2 regions of the Glaciimonas sp. PCH181 genome follow, and region 1 is predicted to be linked to the other one. Evidence: predicted binding sites of a transcription regulator. Region 1 holds the regulator's gene; the other holds the start of a gene.
What was found. The regulator FNR, encoded in region 1, switches genes on or off when oxygen is low (the NO sensors DNR and NnrR bind a similar motif). The targets are predictions, from matches to a motif close to TTGATNNNNATCAA.
Positions count from the first base shown of each region.

Region 2: the regulator FNR is predicted to act here: its motif matches at 8,482-8,495, upstream of C7W93_RS15630 (OmpW family protein).

Region 1 covers NZ_PYFP01000001.1:1,361,434-1,372,041, reverse strand. Annotated here, with positions in the region: gene C7W93_RS06215 (FixH family protein) at 1-101, shown strand, start outside; gene C7W93_RS06210 (hypothetical protein) at 136-375, shown strand; gene fnr (fumarate/nitrate reduction transcriptional regulator Fnr) at 386-1,150, opposite strand; gene C7W93_RS06200 (universal stress protein) at 1,487-1,936, shown strand; gene C7W93_RS06195 (NAD(P)-dependent alcohol dehydrogenase) at 2,091-3,146, shown strand; gene C7W93_RS06190 (OmpW family protein) at 3,350-3,964, shown strand; gene C7W93_RS06185 (hypothetical protein) at 4,036-4,257, shown strand; gene C7W93_RS06180 (collagen-like triple helix repeat-containing protein) at 4,643-6,277, shown strand; gene C7W93_RS06170 (Nramp family divalent metal transporter) at 6,799-8,118, shown strand; tRNA gene C7W93_RS06165 (tRNA-Gly) at 8,395-8,470, shown strand; gene C7W93_RS06160 (FCD domain-containing protein) at 8,797-9,507, opposite strand; gene C7W93_RS06155 (sigma-54-dependent Fis family transcriptional regulator) at 9,513-10,608, opposite strand, start outside.
Region 2 covers NZ_PYFP01000002.1:554,919-565,526, reverse strand. Annotated here, with positions in the region: gene C7W93_RS15675 (AzlC family ABC transporter permease) at 1-236, shown strand, start outside; gene C7W93_RS15670 (AzlD domain-containing protein) at 233-556, shown strand; gene C7W93_RS15665 (phosphoglycerate kinase) at 678-1,871, shown strand; gene pyk (pyruvate kinase) at 1,988-3,421, shown strand; gene fba (class II fructose-bisphosphate aldolase) at 3,467-4,531, shown strand; gene C7W93_RS15650 (phosphoribosylaminoimidazolesuccinocarboxamide synthase) at 4,655-5,551, shown strand; gene purE (5-(carboxyamino)imidazole ribonucleotide mutase) at 5,554-6,060, shown strand; gene C7W93_RS15640 (5-(carboxyamino)imidazole ribonucleotide synthase) at 6,057-7,313, shown strand; gene C7W93_RS15635 (L-threonylcarbamoyladenylate synthase) at 7,310-8,359, shown strand; gene C7W93_RS15630 (OmpW family protein) at 8,649-9,374, shown strand; gene msrA (peptide-methionine (S)-S-oxide reductase MsrA) at 9,548-10,078, shown strand; gene C7W93_RS15620 (cyclopropane-fatty-acyl-phospholipid synthase family protein) at 10,201-10,608, opposite strand, start outside.

The DNA of each region.
Region 1 (10,608 bases):
TAGTCGAAAGTGATCGACGCGACTGGCGCTTGACCGGATTGTGGAAATGGCCGCAGCAGATGCTTGGTCTGCATGCCGATTTATCGCCAGCCGACAGATAGTGAAATGGACCGGTAGAGAAACGAGGGCAGGATCATGTTGCGATTAGCGATGAACATTGTTTGGCCATCTTTTCTAGTGGCCGCAGTTGCCGAAGGTTGTTTTTTTGCGTTGTTTGATCCGCAGGAGTTACTCCGCCTTGGCGGCCTGCAAGTATTGCCGCCGATAGCGGGCTACACCATCGGCTTCTTCTTTTTCTGGTTATTTTGTTCGCTGGCAAGCCTGTTGACGCAATACTTGCTGAAAGTGTCCGGCGAAGGCTATCCCTCGGCTTGATATGGCAGCTTTACATCGGATTGCAGCTTTCGGTGCCTGCTGCCAGCGCCTTTAATAATGCCGGGTCGAGTAGTTGGATTTCCCGCTTATCGACTTTCAGCAAGCCTTGTTTCTTGAAGCGTGTCACCAACCGGCTAATACTTTCGATGGTTAGTCCAAGATAGTTGCCGATGTCTTCGCGCGACATCCGCAATTGGAAGCGTGTAGAAGAATAACCGCGTGCAGCATAGCGTGATGACAGATTAATCAAGAACGCGGCAAAGCGTTGTTCGGCGCGCATATTTCCCAGCAACAGCATGACATTCTGCTCTCGCGTGATTTCTTGTCCCATGATTCGGTGAAAGTGCCGCAGCAACATGGGAATGTGACCGAACAGTTCTTCCAGCCGCGAAAATGGGATTTCGCACACTTCACTATCCTCAAGCGCCACTGCATCGCATTGATGGCGGTCCGCGCTGATCGCATCCATGCCCAGCAATTCGCCAGTCATCTGGAAACCGGTAACTTGTTGCTCGCCGCTTGGATTGAGCTGATAGGTTTTGAAATGCCCGATGCGGATGGCGTAAAGATTTTTGAACGGGTCATCCATCCGGTACAGACTTTCGTCGCGCAACAGACGACGACGGCGTCCGACGATCTGATCCAGGCGGTTGATATCCGCATCGTCCAGACCCATAGGCAGACACAAATGGTGCAGGCTGCAACCAGCGCAACTCGCTTTTAAAGCACCGATATTCAAAGTGGCCGATGTGGTGAAGGAAAGGGGCTGACTCATAGCGAATTCATAGCGAACTTTTGGTTAATTTATAGCGATAAATGTTGATTATGCAACTGTAAACGCTGCTTAAGATGACTGTACTCTAAAATTGTTAACACATCCTTACAGCACGCCAATCGCTTAAAAATGTGCTCCTGACTGTCTCATTTCTGGCACCCTTCGTAACGTTTGCGTGAGGTGGTTGACCGTGTGCTGTTGCCAATCCGGTGCTGAAAATGGCGAATACCCGCTAGTTTTATCTATCCTATCGTTCTGCATTTGATCCACGTCAAAAATTGCTCAGAAGAACAGGCATAGGATCGTTTCATTCATCACTTTCCTCTACCTAAAATCATGTTCAAGACAATATTGTTGGCGACAGACGGCTCCGATCTGTCTACGAAGGCTGTTCAGGCCGCTATTAAGTTTGCCAAAAGCAATGGCAGCAAAATAGTAGGTTTGTCAGTCGCCGAAATCTATTCTTATTTCCCGGTCACGATGCTGGGCGGGACCGAAGATCTGCGTTTGTTGAAAGAGGCTGTCGAGCAGTCCGCCAAAGAGAACGTCCAGCAAATCGCTGACTCGGCACGCGAGGCAGGCATTGTCTGCGAAGTCTATACGCCAGCAGGTTGGTGCGCGCAGGAGATTGTAAAAAGTGCGGAACAACATCACTGCGACGTGATTTTTATGGCGTCGCACGGTAGAAAAGGCGTCAACAAATTGATGTTAGGTAGCGAGACGCAAAAAGTGCTGGCGTACTCCGGCATACCCGTCATCGTGTATAAGGCCGCTGCAGGGGACTGAAGTATCGCCCCATAAATTGTGAAAATTAGTCCGATAGACATTAATGCTGATAACAGTTTTTGTTGCCAATACCGTGCGGATGACCGCAAAGATATGCTGAAGGAAAATACGGTCAGACGCGTTTTTAATCATCCGGATTTGTAGGAGAGTAGCGATGCGCACCATGAAAGCAGCAGTATTTATCCGCCCCGGGAAAATCGCGTTAGAGCAAAAGCCGATACCGGTTGCTGGTCCTGGCGAGGCATTAATCAAAATTACGACGACAACGATTTGTGGCACCGATGTGCACATTCTGAAGGGCGAATATCCCGTTGCGGAGGGCCGCACGATTGGGCATGAGCCGGTGGGCGTGATTGAAGAATTGGGAGCAGGGGTCATTGGGTATACCGTGGGTCAACGCGTGATCGTCGGCGCAATAACGCCGTGCGGTCAATGTCATCCATGTCTGGATGGGCACGCATCGCAGTGTGGTGGCAAAGCGGCCGGTGGCTGGCGGTTTGGCAACACCATTGATGGTTCTCAGGCGGAATACTTGTTGGTGCCGAACGCGATGTCGAATCTTGAGCCGATACCGGATGGGCTCACAGATGAACAAGTATTGATGTGTCCTGACATTATGAGTACAGGCTTTGGCGGCGCGGAAAGTGGCGAAATAAAGATCGGCGACACGGTCGTTATTTTTGCGCAGGGGCCGATTGGTTTATGTGCAACAGCAGGCGCGAAATTAAAGGGTGCCAGTCTGATTATTGCGGTTGATGGCTTGAGTACGCGTCTTGAAGTAGCAAAGAAATTGGGCGCCGATGTGACTATTGATTACACCAAGACCGATCCGATCTCCGAGATTATGCGCTTGACCAATGGGCGCGGCGTCGATGTCGCGATTGAAGCATTGGGCACGCAACAAACGTTTGAGAGTTGTTTGCGCGTACTAAAACCGGGTGGCACGCTTTCCAGTCTTGGTGTTTACTCCGGCAAGATTTCTATATCGATGGATATTTTTGCCGCTGGATTGGGCGATTACAAAATCATCACTACCTTGTGTCCCGGTGGCAAAGAACGCATGCGCAGATTGATGAACGTGGTTGCATCTGGCCGAGTCGATTTGCAATCCATGGTGACGCATCGATTTAAACTCGATCAGATTGAAGAGGCCTATGCGCTGTTCGCCAATCAGCGTGAAGGTGTGTTGAAAATTGCGATTACACCGTAATGCCAACAACAGATTGCGCTGCCGAAAATGCTCAGGATCGACATATAGCGTGGCGCATGTGCTGCAATATCTGCCGCTGAAATATGCGTCGTGAATGTCAAAACAACTTTAAAATAATGCTATGACGCTGAATTGATTTACATCAACTCGCATGTATCTGCTTCCCCGTATTGTGCTTTCACGCATTAATTAACGGGGAAAAAATGAAAAAAAATATTTTATCGGCAGCAGTCTTATTGAGTTTGAGCATATGCGGCGCGAATGTCTCCGCGCAAGAAAGCCCTTGGCAGATAAGGGTGCGTGCTGATTATCTGAATCCTGCTAATAAGTCGGATGCCATCGGTGGTGTCGGCGCATCGGATCGCTTGCACGTCAATTCCAAGATGATTCCGGATGTGGATATTTCTTACTTCTTTACGCCAAACTGGGCCACCGAATTAGTCCTGACGTATCCCCAAAAGCAGGACGTCTCCTTAGATGGAAAAAATATCGGTAGCTTCAAACACCTGCCGCCGACTTTGACGCTGCAATACCACTTCCTGCCGCAAGCGCAGTTCAGTCCTTATCTTGGCGCCGGGCTGAATTACACCCGCATTTCTAGTGTTGACTTGCTCAACGGTGCTGGCAGCCTGAGTAAAAATAGCTGGGGTCTGGCGTTACAGGCAGGCGTTGACTATAAGCTCGATCAACACTGGTCATTGAATCTGGATGTTAAAAAATTACAGATTCAGAGCGATGTGTATGCCGCCGGTCAAAAAATCAGCGCGGTCCAGATCGATCCGTGGCTGATCGGGTTCGGCGTGGGTTATCGTTTTTAATAGTCCCGTTATATATACGCATGCACGGGTGTTGTCGTTTACGAAAGAGAGCGGTCAGCTCTGATAAGTCTATGCATAAAGCAGCGGAAATATGTGTGGTCATGCTGGGAGATCCGATGAACGGTTACGCGCTCTTTGGACCTTTTGATTCTTATGATCGGGCGGAGGAGTGGATCGATGCGGCTGATGTGCCAGTCAGCAGTTGGTGGATCATGCCGTTGAGAATGCCTGTGATGGCCGAGCTGATGGGGTTTGCAGACTCGCCCATTATCAGGTCTTTGACGTCGCGCTAATCGCAGCAATGGCACAAGTGCGTTGTATCTGTCTGATGACTTTTATCGTTTATGCGAGAGGTCTGGGTGCGATTCTTATTGGCGAAAAATTAAATCGTATCGGCATGGCGAACGAAAGCGATAGTCAGTTTTTTGGGGTGGGATGTTCCCGCATGTTACGTAACATCGAACGCGAAAATAGCCCAAAACCCAAAATCTAAAAAATATCATTTTTTGTGCTGGTAAGTCGCTTAGTTGTTGATTTTAAAGGAAATTATATTAATTTTTAAAGATTTTGAAGGAGTGGGTAGGCTACTATTTTTGTGGAATTGCTCTCTGGTATGTTCTTTGCATTAAGGAACCCAAAGCAGATTTTTATCTGCGTTATCCACAAGGGAGAAGTACCATGAAAGCAACACAAAAAAGAACTCTGGTCGCAGTGTCATTACTATTCGCTGCAATGTTAACGGGATGTGCTGGAGGCGGCTCTCTAGGCTATGGCAGCGGAAGCGGCGGCACAGGAGCAGGTACTGATGGTGGTACCGGTGGTGGCACGGGCGGCGGTACTGGTGGAACTGATGGCGGCGGCACCGGTGGCGGTACTGGCGGGGGAACAGGTGGTGGTACCGGCGGTGGCACTGGTGGTGGAACGGGCGGGGGAACAGGTGGTGGCACTGGTGGTGGCACTGGTGGCGGTACAGGCGGCAGCGTACCAACATCTAACTTGGTATCGAATACTGGTTCGGTCGTGACGAGCGTCGGTACTGCGGTGCAGGGGATCGGTACTACGTTGACTAGTCAGCTGCCATTGCCGACAGATGCAAAAACCGGCTTGAACGGTGTTGTGACGAATGCCGGCGGCATTCTGACAACGTTGGGCGCGGGCGTGACGGGTGGCCTGGGTCAAATCGGGACTTCTCAAAATCCGATCGGCACAACGGTCGGCAGCGTTGGCGGTGTCGTCGGCAAAGTTGGTGACACGGTACAAAGCGCAGGCCAATTGGTGACCGGTTTGGGCACTGGTCAACTGGCTGCATTAGCGCCGTTGACAACCCCGCTTGGTGGTGTAGTCAACACGGTTGGCGGTGTGGTGAATCAACTGGGAAGCACGTTGACAACAGGCTTGACGACCGGTCCGGTACAACAGGTAACGCAGACATTAAGTACGGCTATCGTGCCGTTGACTAGTACGGTCAATACGCTTACACAAACGATCGGTAATACAACTGGCTTGAATCAACCGGTAAATGCTTTGCTGGGTGTGGTTGGTGGCACCGTAGTGGCGTTGGGGAATACGTTGACAGGTTCTAACGTGCCGGTGGCAGGTAGTTTGGGTGGCGTCGTATCGACAGTCGGTAATACCGTCGTTGCGCTTGGTAATAACAGTCTGACCAACAGTACACAACCTTTATTGGGTAATCAAACCGGCGGCTTGTTGCAACCGGTGAATAACGTGTTGCTTGGTTTGATCGGCGGCCTAGGTGGTGCAGCGGGTGGTGCTGGTACTGGTCCTCTGGCACCAGTAACCGGTTTGCTGGGTGGCTTGACAGGCGGCTTGGGCGGCGCGGCTGGTGGTACAGGCGCTGGTCCTTTGGCACCGGTGACTGGGTTACTTAGTAGTCTGACCGGTGGTTTGGGCGGTGCGGCTGGTGGCGCAGGGGCAGGTCCTTTGGCGCCGGTGACTGGATTGCTTAGTGGTCTGACAGGCGGTTTGGGCGGCGCGGCTAATGGCGCAGGTGCTGGTCCTTTGGCACCGGTGACTGGATTGCTTAGTGGTCTGACAGGCGGTTTGGGTGGCGCGGCTGGCGGCGCAGGCGCTGGTCCTTTGGCACCGGTGACTGGGTTACTTAGTGGTCTGACTGGTGGTTTGGGCGGTGCTGCTGGTTCGGGTGCAAGTCCTCTTGCTCCAGTAATTGGTCTTGTGACAGGTTTGACCAGCGGGTTGACTAGTGCAACCGGTGGTGCTGGTGCAGGGACTACTCCTTTGAAGCCAGTTACTGGATTGCTTACTGGTTTGCTTGGCGGCGTGGCATCAAAATAATTAAGTTAGTTCGACATAAAAACCCCAGATTTTCTGGGGTTTTTTTTGGTCTTTTTTTAGCTTATGTTATTTATTGCTAAGTCACATTTTGATTTCAAGAACGAATACCTGTTAGGGGTTATTTGGGTTTTGGTTGTTGTTAATAAAACGGTTTGTTCTCCGTGGCTGCAAGCCGGGGGAGGCCTTGCAGCCGGAGCCGGTCACTTTGTTCTTGCTTCGACTAGGCACCCTCGCAGAAAACGCAACCAAAAAGAAGGCGACCGCAAAGACGTCGCCCTTCGGGGCCCCACATTTTTTAGCCATCTGGCTCTTGCTTTATCCGAGACGGATCGCCGAGGCATTGCAGCGCTTGAGATACTCCGCCAGCAGGCTTAAGTATCACAAAAGAGCAGATTTTGAGGAAACTTGGGATGTCGGCATAAAATCGTTACACTTGCGGGACCGCATTTTTTAGCTGACCAGATTACACGCCATTGCCGCGTGATAAAAGGCCGCTTTCCTCCTCGTCTATCGAAAGAATTATGTTCGGCTTACCCACTACGGCGACTGCGCCGTTTTGTCCTACTGAAGTCGCTGGCACTATCGCTGTTGCGCAGGGAGCGCCTCTGTGGCGAAAAATTCTCCGTTTTGCCGGTCCCGGCTTGCTGGTCTCCATCGGCTATATGGACCCGGGAAACTGGGCTACCGATATTCAAGCCGGATCGCAATTTGGCTATAGCCTGCTTTTTGTCGTGATTTTGTCGAGTCTGGCAGCGATAGTGCTGCAATGCCTCAGCATGCGCTTGGGTATTGCGACTAAAAAAGATCTTGCAGTGCATTGCCGCGAACAATACAGCCCGCGTACTGGAAAAACGCTGTGGTTTTTTGCGGAAATTTCAATCATCGCCTGTGACGTGGCAGAAGTGCTGGGCAGTGCGCTGGCGTTCAAGTTGCTTTTCGGCGTATCGCTGGTGAATGGGGTATTACTGACGGCGTTTGATACGTTGATTGTGCTAGGACTAAAAGGCCGAGGTTTCCGTCAGGTTGAGGCGATTATTCTGGGCTTGATCATCACCATCAGCCTGTGTCTGTTTACTGAACTGCTCTTTATCAAGCCCGACTGGAGCGCGGTCGCTGCCGGGGCAATCCCATCATTGAAGGCGCTATCGAGTCAAGAACCGTTGTATATCGCGATTGGGATATTGGGTGCAACGATCATGCCGCACAATCTGTATCTGCATTCGTCGATTGTGCAGACCCGGGTGGTTGCCGATAACGATCAGAGCCGACTACAGGCAATCCGGTTTTCACGACTGGATACGATATTTTCGTTGATGGTGGCGCTGGTGATTAACGTTGCGATCCTGGTGCTGGCTGCCGCCGCATTTCACGGCAAAGGCAACAATGTCGCGATAGAAATCGATCAGGCATTTCATTTGCTGGATCCGATTGCAGGCACTGCGGTGGCGGGGATTCTCTTCGGCGTGGCGTTGTTGGCGTCTGGCCAAAGCTCGACATTTACCGGCACCATTGCGGGCCAGGTCATCATGGATGGCTTTCTAAAGATAAAAATACCGTGCTGGCAGCGCCGTCTGATCACACGCAGTCTGGCATTGATACCAGCGCTAATCGGCGTGATGATTTTGGGAGAGCATTCGGTTGGACGTTTGCTGGTGATGAGTCAAGTTGTGCTGAGTTTGCAGTTGCCGTTTGCCATGTATCCGCTGATTAAACTCACCGGCCGTCGCGACTTGATGGGCATTTTTGCCAATTCGATGACAACCTCTGTGTTGTCCTGGTTGTTGTTTGTCATTATTTCGGCGGCAAATATCTGGCTTGTTTTTCAGGCGTTTGCTGTGTAATAATACGACCATCGTAGCGACATTATTTGTTCATACGGGCTTTCCTGAAGGGGAAAGAGAACGGTAAATTTCGATAATGCAATATTTTCAAATCAAGTATTGTGTTTTTCTGTAAGGCTGTTATAATTTGCTCCTTCGTTAGTTAGCTTTAAATGTGTTTTGCAAGTTTTTAGTAAAGCATAGCCGATACAAGAGTAGATTCACCTTTCGCCGAGGTCACTCTCCAGATAGGTTTGGATTTCGGGAATCTCCTCCTGTATCGGTTAGCAAAGATATGCGGGAGTAGCTCAGTTGGTAGAGCGATACCTTGCCAAGGTATAGGTCGAGAGTTCGAGCCTCTTCTCCCGCTCCAAAATAAAAAAAGGAAATCGTAAAGATTTCCTTTTTTTTCGTCTGTAGTAATTGCATGGAATGATTGGGCGGTAGTGACATCGCTATATCATTTCTTCATCGTCATTTTTTTTGCTACTTCCCCGTTGATATTCGATATGGTCTAAAGCAGTGAATATTGCATCTGCTAATTTATTCAACCCACCACATCATTCAAAATGTATTGCCCCAAAATGCCCGCATCAATATCCCATGCGGGCATTTTTTGCTAAAAAATTCCGCTTGGTGGCGTGTAATGACCGAACTTCCAGATAACTTGCCATAATATTTAAACCGATTTCGTCACGTTTAGCGCTCATCTGGCAACATCAGGCGAATTGAATCGTAGGTCAGGCGAATGTGTTGCTCTAGTGCCTGACTTGCTCGTTTGACGTTGCGTTCTAACGTTGCTTCAAAAATCAACGTATGTTCTGCATGCACATCGCGTGGCATTGTAGGGGTGGCAATGGATAAGTGGCGATAGCGCTCGGATTGTCGATACAGTAAGCCGATCAGGTAACGTAGCCAGCGCGAGTCGCAATTTGCAATTAAAGCGGCGTGGAAATTGCGGTTGCGTAGTTCCCATTCAAGGATCAAGTAACTGGCGCGGTTGCCAAGTTTTTCGTCCATTTTTCCAAGCTTATGAAAGGCCGCGACCAGGCCCGCTTCCCATTCATCATCGCCAGCCTTGATCGATTGGCGCAATGCCTCGGTTTCCAGTAACACGCGAGTATCGGTAATTTCCTGAATGTCGTTGAGTGAGATGGGGGCGACATGGAAGCCGCGTTGGCCTTCGCTGACAACCAGCGCATCCGACAACAGCAGTGCAAGCGCCTCGCGCAGCGTGCCTGCACCTATGCCATATTGATCTTTCAGGTGCTCAACCCGCAGTTTTTCACCGGGGGCCAGACGCCCGCAGATGATATCGCTACGTACCTGTCGATACGCGGTTTCCACCAGTGTTCGTGGCGGCGTCTCATTCTCAGAAAAAGGCGCGGTAAATTTTTGTGAATGCAGCATCTTTATCACTCCTTAGGCAAGTTGGCGTCCTGATTGCGCTTCAACCGATAGGTGAGTTGTGGTCGCGTCATGCCTAACATGCGTGCAGCACCTGCGAGGTTGCCAGATGAACGTTCAACCGCCTCCGTCAACAGCATTGTTTCGACTTCGTCTAACGAGAGTCCGGTCGCCAGAAAGGCGTCACATAAATGTGCCTGTTCGGGCGGACGTTTTTCTTCCAGGCTGCCGGAATCGCTGATGCTGGCAGCCATCTCATCCGGCGCATTTAAGCTGGGGAAAAGCTGATCGAGTTCAATCCAGCCATCTTGCGGTGCCAGGATGATGCCGCGTTCAATCATGTTTTCCAGCTCACGCACATTGCCAGGCCACTGATACGCGGTGAGCGCCTTCATTGCCTTGTCGGTGATACCGGTCACGCGTTTGTTGTGCAGCGTGCCAAATTTTTCCATCATCGCCGTCACCATCGGCGGAATGTCTAGCGTGCGCTCACGCAGCGGTGGGATGACAATTGGATAGACATTCAGACGATAAAAAAGATCGGCGCGAAATTTTCCATTCTTAACGGCTGCCTGCAGCTCGACATTGGTAGCGGCGACGATCCGCACATTCACTTTACGGGTTTTATCATCGCCCAAATGTTCGATCTCACCTTCCTGCAATACCCGTAATATTTTGGCTTGCGCCGCCAATGGCAGCTCTCCGATTTCATCGAGAAATAGCGTACCGCCTTCGGCGCGTTCAAATTTTCCGATGCGGGTGGCATGAGCGCCGGTGTACGCGCCTTTCTCAACACCGAACAATTCGGACTCCACCAGATCGTGTGGCAACGCCGCGCAATTGACTGCGACGAAGGGGCCGTTTGCCCGCCCGCTGGTTTGATGCAGAGCACGCGCGAAGCGCTCTTTGCCAACCCCAGTCTCGCCGGTCAGCAACACGGAAACACTGGTAGTCGCTGCTTTTGTCACCAGTTCGTAGGCGCGCTGGAAAGCTGGCGAACTGCCGATCATGCTCTCGGTTTGACGTTGCTGTTCAAGTGTAGAACGGAGCATATCGACTTGCGTAGTGAGTTCGAGTAAACGAGAAACGACCGCGTCGGCCTCG
Region 2 (10,608 bases), on a different contig from region 1:
TGGTCCCGATGACGATTAATACCTCCGCGCTGGTGGGCGTCATCGTGTCCGGGACAGTTGCTGTGCTGGCATTTGGGCTGCCTTATCGACTTGGCCTGTTATTGGCCGTGATACTGGGCATGATTGCGGCGGTGATGGCCGATAGTTGGAGCGAAAAGCGGCAAACAGAGAGGTTATCGGGCATCGCCCCATCTTTGAATACAGATATAAGCGCTAATAGGGAAGACCGATCATGAACGAACTGGACATCTGGATAGTCATCGGTTGTATGGTTTTAGCCACACTGGTGACGCGTTGCCCATTTTTTTTACTCGGTCATGCCGTTAAGTTGCCGCCCAAAGTGCAACACGCATTACGGTACGCGCCCGCCGCAGCGCTGGCAGCCATCGTGATACCGGATTTGGCGCTGACCGGTGGTGTTATCCACCTCAGCATGGACAATCCACGGCTGTTGGCGGGGATCGGCGCGGTGGTTTTCTTTTTATGGACGCGGCGCATGCTGGCAACACTGGTACTCGGCATGGGCTTGTTTACCGTTCTACGTCTGGCTGTGTAGTTTGTTACAAATAGCACTGCCGCATTATGTTGCACCCGGGAAAGACTCGCCAAAAACGGTGTTTTCAGAGGCTAGTGGGGTAAAATAGCGCCTTTTCCACCCGGATATCTGCCTGATCGACATGAAATTTAATCGACTGAGCGACTTGATCGCGCAAGACCAACTGCAAGGCAAGCGTGTATTTATCCGCGCCGACCTGAATGTGCCACAAAACAACAACGGTAGTATCTCTGAAGATACCCGCATCCGCGCCTCAATCCCAGCGATCCGTCAGGCACTCGATGCTGGCGCTGCGGTGATGGTGACTTCGCATCTGGGCCGTCCGACAGAAGGTGACTTTCAACCCGCCGATACCTTGGCGCCGATTGCGGTTCGTATGTCAGAGCTGCTGGATCAAACGGTAGAGCTACGCCAAAACTGGCTGGACGGCGTTGAAATCGCGCCGGGCCAAGTTGTATTGCTGGAAAATTGTCGCGTTAACAAAGGCGAGAAAAAGAACGACGATGCGTTGGCGCAAAAGATGGCCGCGCTCTGCGATATCTACGTCAACGATGCGTTTGGTACATCTCACCGCGCCGAAGCCACGACCCACGGGATTGCCAAGTTTGCGCCTATCGCTTGCGCCGGACCTTTGCTGGCCGCCGAGTTGGATGCGTTAGGTAAAGCACTGAATCAGCCAGCGCGTCCGCTGGTGGCGATTGTTGCCGGTTCCAAAGTATCCAGCAAATTAACTATATTAAAAGCGCTGGCCGACAAGGTCGATAATCTGATCGTCGGCGGCGGGATTGCGAACACATTTTTGCTGGCAGCCGGTTTTAAAATCGGCAAATCGCTGGCAGAAGTCGATTTGATTGGCGAAGCCAAGGCGATTATCGACATGATGGCCAAGCGTGGCGCATCGGTGCCGATTCCGGTGGATGTGGTTTGTTCGAAAGAATTTTCGGCAGCCGCGACCGCCACGGTCAAAGACGTCAAAGACGTTGAAGACGACGACATGATTCTGGATATCGGCCCTAAAACAGCAGCGATTCTGGCGGCGCAAATTGCGCAGGCCGGCACGATCGTGTGGAACGGACCGGTTGGTGTATTTGAATTTGACCAGTTTGGCGAAGGCACAAAAGTGCTGGCGCATGCGATTGCCGACTCAAAAGGATTCTCGATTGCCGGTGGCGGAGACACATTGGCAGCGATTGCGAAATACAAGATTGCCGACAAAATTGGCTATATCTCCACCGGCGGTGGCGCATTTCTGGAATTTTTGGAAGGCCGGACTTTGCCTGCGGTGGAGATTTTGCAACAACGTGCTTCACAGTAAACACTTAAGCGCTTAGCCATTTAGCCACGCATTATCAGCATGAGATATTCAGCATTTAGCAGTCCGCTAGTTTTACCACTTCACTTCCAATAAAGGTTGTCATGTTAAAGACTGTGATGCAAAGAGCTACGAAGATAGTTGCCACCATTGGACCAGCATCAAGCGACGCTGAAACATTAACGCGGATGTTTAATGCTGGCGTTGATGTCGTGCGGTTGAATTTTTCACATGGCAAGTCGCAGGATCATATCGATCGCGCCATGCTGGTACGTGAAATAGCGGCCAAATGTGGGCGTCAGGTGGCGATCATGGCTGACCTGCAAGGACCTAAAATCCGCGTTGGTAAATTTGAACATGGCAAGATCGAACTAGTGAATGGTGCGAAATTTGTACTCGATTCCGATTGCGAACTCGGCAATCAGGAACGCGCTGGACTTGATTACAAAGCTTTGCCGCGTGACTTGAAGATCGCCGATGTTTTATTGCTGAATGATGGTCTGATTGTGTTGGTGGTAGAGCGCATTATCGGTAACGAAATACACACCGTCGTTAAAGTCGGTGGCGAGTTGTCGAATAATAAAGGCATTAACCGTCAGGGCGGCGGCCTGTCTGCGCCAGCGCTGACGTCGAAAGACATGGAAGACATCAAGACTGCGATGAGTTTTCAGGCGGATTATGTCGCGGTGTCGTTTCCAAAAAATGCCACCGATATGGAAATGGCGCGGCAATTGGCAAACGTTGCTGGCGAAGCCTACGATCACAAACCTATGATGATCGCCAAGATCGAACGCGCTGAAGCGATTCCGGTTTTGCAATCGATTCTGGACGCGTCCGACGGCATCATGGTCGCGCGTGGCGATCTGGCGGTAGAAGTCGGCAACGCGGCTGTGCCAGCATTGCAAAAACGCATGATCAAGATGGCGCGGGCATCGAATAAATTGACGATTACGGCGACCCAGATGATGGAATCGATGATCGTCAACGCCGTTCCGACCCGGGCCGAAGTATCCGACGTGGCAAATGCCGTGCTGGATGGTACAGATGCTGTCATGACCTCGGCAGAAACCGCGTCCGGTCGTTATCCGGTTGAGACCGTCGAAGCGATGGCCGCGATCTGTTTGGAAGCTGAAAAGTCGGAAGATTGCAAACTCGACGCAGATTTTCTGAATGTGACGTTTACCCGCATTGACCAATCAATTGCTTATGGCGCGCTATTTACCGCGCATCATTTGCGCGTGAAGGCGATTGCGGCGCTGACGGAATCCGGCTCGACGGCCCTGTGGATGAGCCGCCACAATATCGATATCCCTATTTTTGCTATCACCCCTAGCGTGCAGACGCGCCGTAAGGCTGCGCTGTATCGCAACGTTACTTCACTCGAACTTGCCAAATCAACCGACCGCGAAGCTGTGTTGCGCGCCGCGCAGAATTTGTTGGTGGCGCAGGGTGTGGTGCAGCCGGGTGATTTAGTCGTTGTGACCTGGGGCGAGCCGATGGGGCAAATCGGCGGCACCAACGCGTTCAAGATCATGAAGATTGGTGAATATTGATTTCACCGGCTACAGCACAATTTTTATTACCTTTGGAGTATCAACATGCCTCTCGTATCCATGCGCCAACTGCTGGACCATGCAGCTGAAAATAGTTATGGCCTGCCGGCATTCAATGTCAACAATCTAGAGCAAGTTACGGCCATCATGGAAGCCGCCGATGAAGTCGGTGCGCCGGTCATCATGCAAGCGTCGGCGGGTGCCCGTAAATATGCTGGCGAAGCATTTTTGCGTCATCTGATTGAAGCCGCAGTCGAAGCCTATCCCCACATTCCGGTGGTTATGCATCAGGATCACGGCCAGACCCCAGCGGTTTGTATGGCAGCGATTCGTTCGGGCTTTACCTCGGTGATGATGGACGGTTCGTTGAATGAAGACGGCAAGACGGTCGCCAGCTACGAATACAACATCGAAGTATCGCGCAAGGTGGTGGAGTTTTCCCACGCGATTGGTGTCACGGTAGAAGCGGAACTGGGCGTGCTCGGTTCGTTGGAAACCATGATGGGCGACAAAGAAGACGGTCACGGTGCCGATGGCAAAATGACCCGCGAACAGTTGCTGACCGATGTCGCGCAAGCCGCCGATTTCGTACAAAGAACCCAATGCGACGCACTGGCAATTGCAATCGGTACTTCACACGGCGCGTACAAGTTTTCACGCAAGCCTACTGGTGATATTCTGGCGATTGAGCGGATCAAGGAAATTCATGTACGTATCCCGAACACGCATCTGGTGATGCACGGTTCGTCATCCGTACCGCAAGAATTGCTGGCTGAAATCCGCGAATTTGGCGGCGACATGAAAGAAACCTACGGCGTGCCTGTGGAAGAAATTCAAGAAGGTATTCGTCACGGCGTACGCAAGATTAATATCGATACCGATATTCGTCTGGCAATGACCGGCGCGATCCGTCGTTATTTGATGGAAAATCCAAGCAAGTTTGATCCACGCGATTACCTGAAACCAGCACGCGAAGCTGCTAAGGCAGTCGTTAAAGCACGTTTTCTGGCGTTTGGTTGCGAAGGTCAGGCAGCAAAGATCAAGCCATTGTCGCTGGAAAAAATTGCACAGAAATACAAAAAAGGCGAACTAGCGCAAATCGTGCAATAAGAACTTGCAAAATCGCGGTTAAATTAATCGCGATTAAACAAGCTTTTATGCGTGCGCAGCAACCCACTACACGGCCAGGCGGTGATAATTTCTCCCCGCCTGGCTTCTACTTTTGGAACCACCATGACTAGTCTTTACAAATCTTCTATTACTTCTTTGCCGCTGCTGGGTACTGGCAAAGTGCGCGACAACTATGCTGTCGGCACCGACAAAATTCTGATACTGACCACCGACCGTTTGTCTGCGTTCGATGTCGTTATGAATGAGCCGATTCCGGGCAAGGGCAAAGTATTGAATCAGATGAGTGATTTCTGGTTTGAGAAGCTGTCAGCTATTGTGCCAAATCATCTGACCGGGATTGCTCCGGAAAGCGTGGTTGCACCAGAAGAAGTCGAGCAGGTCCGTGGCCGTGCGGTGGTTGCGAAACGTCTGGAGCCAATCATGGTCGAGGCGGTAGTACGCGGCTATATCATCGGTTCGGGATGGAAAGATTATCAGGCGACTGGCGCAGTATGTGGCGTGACGTTGCCAGTGGGTTTGCAACAAGCCGCCAAGCTCGATGAGCCGATTTTTACACCAGCGGCCAAAGCCGAAATGGGCCATCACGACGAGAACATCAGTTACGACGACATGGAACGCCGGATCGGCACTGAGCTCTCCGCCACCATTCGCGATATCAGTATTCAGTTATACAAAACCGCTGCCGATTACGCAGCGACACGCGGCATTATCATTGCCGACACCAAGTTTGAATTCGGCCTCGATCAGCATGGCAAGCTGCATTTGATGGACGAAGTATTGACCGCCGATTCATCACGTTTCTGGCCCGCAGAAAGCTATGCCGTTGGTATTTCTCCGCCGTCATTCGATAAGCAATTTGTGCGTGATTATCTGGAAACGATTACCAGCTGGGATAAAACAGCCCCAGCACCGACGTTACCGGCCGACGTGATCGAGAAAACCGGTGCCAAGTATCGTGAAGCATTAGAAAGCCTGACTGGTGAGAAACTGAAGGATTAATCATGCGTGCAAGCCAACAAAATACACCGCTGATCGGCGTAGTCATGGGCTCGTCCTCTGACTGGGATGTGATGCAACACGCGGTCGCCATACTGGTTGAATTCGGTGTGGAACATGAAGCGCAGGTCATTTCTGCGCATCGCATGCCTGATCAGATGTTCGCTTATGCCGAGACCGCCCGTGAACGCGGTTTGCGGGCGATTATTGCCGGTGCTGGCGGTGCCGCCCATTTGCCCGGCATGATCGCTGCTAAAACCATCGTGCCTGTTTTAGGTGTGCCGGTGCCGTCGAAGTATTTGCGCGGCGAGGATTCGTTGCTGTCGATTGTGCAGATGCCCAAAGGCATTCCGGTTGCGACCTATGCGATTGGCGAAGCGGGCGCGGCAAACGCTGCATTGTCGGCGATAGCGATGCTGGCTTGCACCGATGATGTGTTGGCCGAAAAGCTGCTGGCGTATCGCGCCAGACAGACCCAGATGGCACTTGATATGAAATTACCTCCTGTATGAGTAGCGCGCAACACGTAACATCCGCAACAACCGCAACAGCCGCTGTCGTGATAGCTGACGACGCTTCATTGACCGCCTTCGTCCCCACCACAACGCCAGCAACCTGGTTAGGCGTGATGGGCGGCGGTCAGTTGGGCCGCATGTTTGCGCATGCCGCGCAATCGATGGGCTATAAAGTCGCTGTGCTGGAGCCAGCAGAAGATTGCCCTGCATCGCACGTTGCTGACCGGCACGTTCTGGCTGACTACGATGATGAAGTCGCCTTAGCCGAGTTGGCGTCGTTGTGCGTGGCTGTTACCACCGAGTTTGAAAATGTCTCGCACCACAGTCTGGCATTTTTGGCCGACAGTATTTTCATCGCGCCCAAAGCGGCTTGCGTCTCCATTGCGCAAGACCGTGTCGCCGAAAAAGAATTTTTCACGCAATGCAGTCCGCAATCCAACGTCTTTCCAGCGCCCTATAAAGTCATCGCATCGGATAGCGATATCGACAGCGTGCCTGCGGACTTACTGCCCGGTATATTGAAAACCGTGCGTTTGGGATATGACGGCAAAGGGCAGGCGCGCGTGCGCACGCTGGATGAATTGCGCAGTGCGTATGCCGAGATGAACGGTGTGCAATGCATTCTTGAAAAAATGCTGCCGCTGGCTTACGAAGTATCGGTACTAGTCGCGCGTGGTGCTGACGGTGCGGCCGTCGTGTATCCGATAGCAGAAAACGTGCACCGCGACGGTATTTTGTTTACGACCACTGTACCGGGACCGAATGTTGGCGCCGATGCGGCTAAACGCGCACAAGATGCTGCACTGGCGCTCGTCGGCCAACTGGGCTATGTCGGCGTCCTGTGCATCGAATTTTTTGTGCTGGCGGATGGTTCGCTAGTGGTCAACGAAATGGCCCCACGTCCGCACAATAGCGGGCATTACACGATCGACGCTTGTATTACCAGTCAGTTTGCCCAGCAGGTACGGGCGATGGCGCGCATGCCGCTGGGCGATACGCGTCAGCATTCTCCTGCTGTCATGCTGAATATTCTGGGCGATGTCTGGTTCCCTGATGATAGCGATCAAGTGCGCGAACCAGCCTGGGATCAGATCACCGCTTTACCCGGTGCTGCGCTGCATTTGTACGGCAAAGCCGAAGCGCGTCGTGCCCGCAAAATGGGGCACATCACTTTTGTCGCACCTACGCTGGCAGAAGCGCAGGTGCAGCTCGCCCTCGCTTGCGGCATTCTTGGTATTGCTTTGGCATGAACGGTTCGTCTGCATCCCCGCTGATCGATCTGGAAGCCATTGCGCTGGCCGCGCGCAAACTTGAAGCAGGTGAGCTGGTAGCGTTTCCGAGCGAGACGGTTTATGGCTTGGGAGCGGATGCAGAAAATCCGGCTGCTGTAGCGGGTATTTACGCCGCCAAAGGCCGTCCATCCAATCATCCCGTTATCGTCCATATCGCGCCCGAGGCTGATCTTGAGTATTGGGCGCAGGCGATTCCGTCGCAGGCGCATCAATTGATTGCCGCATTTTGGCCGGGACCGCTGACGCTGATTTTGCCGCGTGCGGCGCATGTTTCCAGCGCGCTTTCGGGCGGTCAGAATTCTATCGGTATTCGTTGTCCCTCTCATCCGGTGGCGCAAGCGTTATTCCGCGCATTTAAAGGCGGTAAGGGCGGTGTCGCCGGACCGTCTGCGAATAAGTTTGGCCATGTCAGCCCAACCAGCGCGCAGCATGTACGCGAAGAGTTTGGCGATGGTCCTGACAGTCCGATTGCGTATATTTTGGATGGCGGTCAGGCCGAAGTCGGGATTGAATCCACTATCATCGATCTGTCACGGGTGGCGACGCATGGCCCGGTGTTATTGCGTCCGGGCGACATCAGCGCCGCGGAGATTGCCGCAGTATTGGGCGAAACTGTACAAGCCCCTGACGCCGCCGCTCCCCGTGCTTCCGGTACGCTGGAATCGCATTACGCACCGCGTACGCCAGTATTGCAGGTCGCACCCGCGCTTTTGTTTGCAACGTTGGCGCAGCTACATCAGGCAGGGAAACGGTTAGCATTGATTTCTTATTCGGCGTCTGCTCAGAACGCCGCACCGTTGCTGGCGCACTACCCAATGCCAGGAACGCCGCATGACTACGCCCATCATCTTTACGCTGCGTTGCGCGATCTGGATCACGCTGCTGCTGATTTGATCGTGGTGGAAACGCCGCCGCAAGAGATTGCGTGGCAGGGAATCAATGATCGTTTGCGTCGCGCAGCGCACGATTCAACCGATATATTCACACCATTTTTGCGCCCTTAAGTTTGTTTGAGGCAAAAATACCACAACGCTAGTCAAGCATGGTCAAAGTGGTGCAAAACTGGCATAGTGTAAAAAAAGAATAGCACGCACGTTCTTTTTAGTGATTGAGAAAAACATGCAAATTGCCTGATATCAACATCAAACTATAGTTTCATACGCGAAAATAAATAATAATAGAGCGCCTCCAGCCAATAGCGATTAGCGAGGCAGGCGCCAAAAAGGGGTGGGGATGCATGCTCCAACACCAATGTAGTACTTACATTTTAAACACCATACTTGGAGAAGACATATGAAAAAACATTTTGCCATGCTGCCGAAGGTCGCCGCTTTAACATTACTGACAATGGCTGCCATGCCAGCAATCGCGCAGCAAGCTGGCGATAACATCGTTGGTATAGGCTGGTTTCATCTGGCACCGCAGGATTCGAGTCAAAATCTGGTCGTTGGCGGTCAAACTGTGCCAAATACCGGCGCTAGCGTTGGCAATGCAGACACGTTAGGTTTGCAATTCAGTCATTTCTTTACTGACAACTGGGTATTATCTGGCGACGCAGGTATTCCGCCTAAATTTAAACTGGATGGCGAAGGCAGTTTGCAAGGCTTGCATATCGGCTCGGCTAAACAATGGAGTCCAGCGCTTCTTGTTAAATACTACTTCGGCGATAAAAATAGTCAGTTCCGTCCCTTCCTGGGCGCCGGTGCTACCTATGTCTGGTACTCGGATGTTAAGTTGGATAATACTTTCCAGCAAACATTAAGTGGCAAAATCAGTGGTGGACGCACAACCGCTTTCACAACTAGTGCCGATTTGAGCAGCTCGTTCGCGCCAGTGATCAGTGCCGGTGCAAGCTATAACTTCGATGCGCACTGGTCGGTTGGCTTCTCGGTTTCTTATATTGCGTTGAAGACAAAAGCCGACTTGACCACCAATACACCGGCTGGCCCAGTACACAGCACAACCAAACTGACGTTGGATCCGATTGTTAGTTTCTTGTCGGTTGGTTACAAGTTCTAAAGTGGCATAAAAGTCTGGCCGGAACTGTGGCTGGTCGTAAAAAAACCTCGATTATGTCGAGGTTTTTTTACGACTATGGAAAGGCAGCAAAGAGAAATCAAATCCTCAAGTAGGCAAATCCAGACGGATTGCGTTAAAGTCACTATAAATGATGAAACTATGAGGGAAATAATATGGCTATCGAAACTGCAGTTATCGGCGGTGGCTGCTTCTGGTGCACGGAGGCGGTCTATCAGGAAGTCAAAGGCGTCGAACATGTCGAATCAGGCTATACCGGCGGCCACATTGTCAATCCGACCTATGAGCAAGTATGCGACGGTACGACCGGCCATGCAGAAGTAGTTGCGATTACGTTTGATAACGAGAAAGTCAGTTTTCGTGCATTGCTAGAGATATTTTTCACCATTCACGATCCGACTACGCTGAACCGGCAAGGGAATGACGTCGGCACCCAATATCGGTCAGTGATCTATTATCAGTCGCCTGAGCAGAAAGAAACTGCAAAACATGTGATGGCGGAAATGGCCTGTGTCTGGGATGCGCCGATTGTCACGGAATTGTCTGCTGCTGAAACCTATTACAAGGCCGAGGATTATCACCAGAATTACTTCAGACAACATCCTTTGCAGGGTTATTGTGCTTTTGTGGTTGCCCCAAAAGTCGCCAAGCTACGCAAAACATTTATGGATCAGATAAAGGCTTAAGCGACGTGATTGTTTGCTGCGATAGTGGGTGGTAAACCGCATCAGTGCGCAAATCAAGTAAGCCTGCAATAAAAAAGGTCGCCGCGGAGGGCGACCTTTTTACATGTGACCGGTAGGACTAATTAAGTCTCACCATAGATATATTTGCGCGACCACGGCAGCGTTGCCGCACTCCGTCCAGCCTTGCGACAAATCACCTGATATAGCGACATCCAGTCCATCTCAAAACCATACGCGCTGCCCGCCAGATATAAACGCCAGATGCGGAAGCGACGATCATCCGATGCACGTCTGACTTCATCTGAATGCGCCTCAAGATTGTCGGCCCAAATGCTGCAAGTCTTTGCATAATGTCGGCGTAAATTTTCCACATCCATGACTTCCAGGCCGCCTTCCTGCATAGTCTTCAGAACTAGGCCGATATGCGGTAATTCGCCATGTGGGAACACGTATTTATCAATAAATTCACCACCGCCGTAAGGCGATTCACCGTTATCGATATCGGTTGTTGTAATCCCGTGATTCATCGC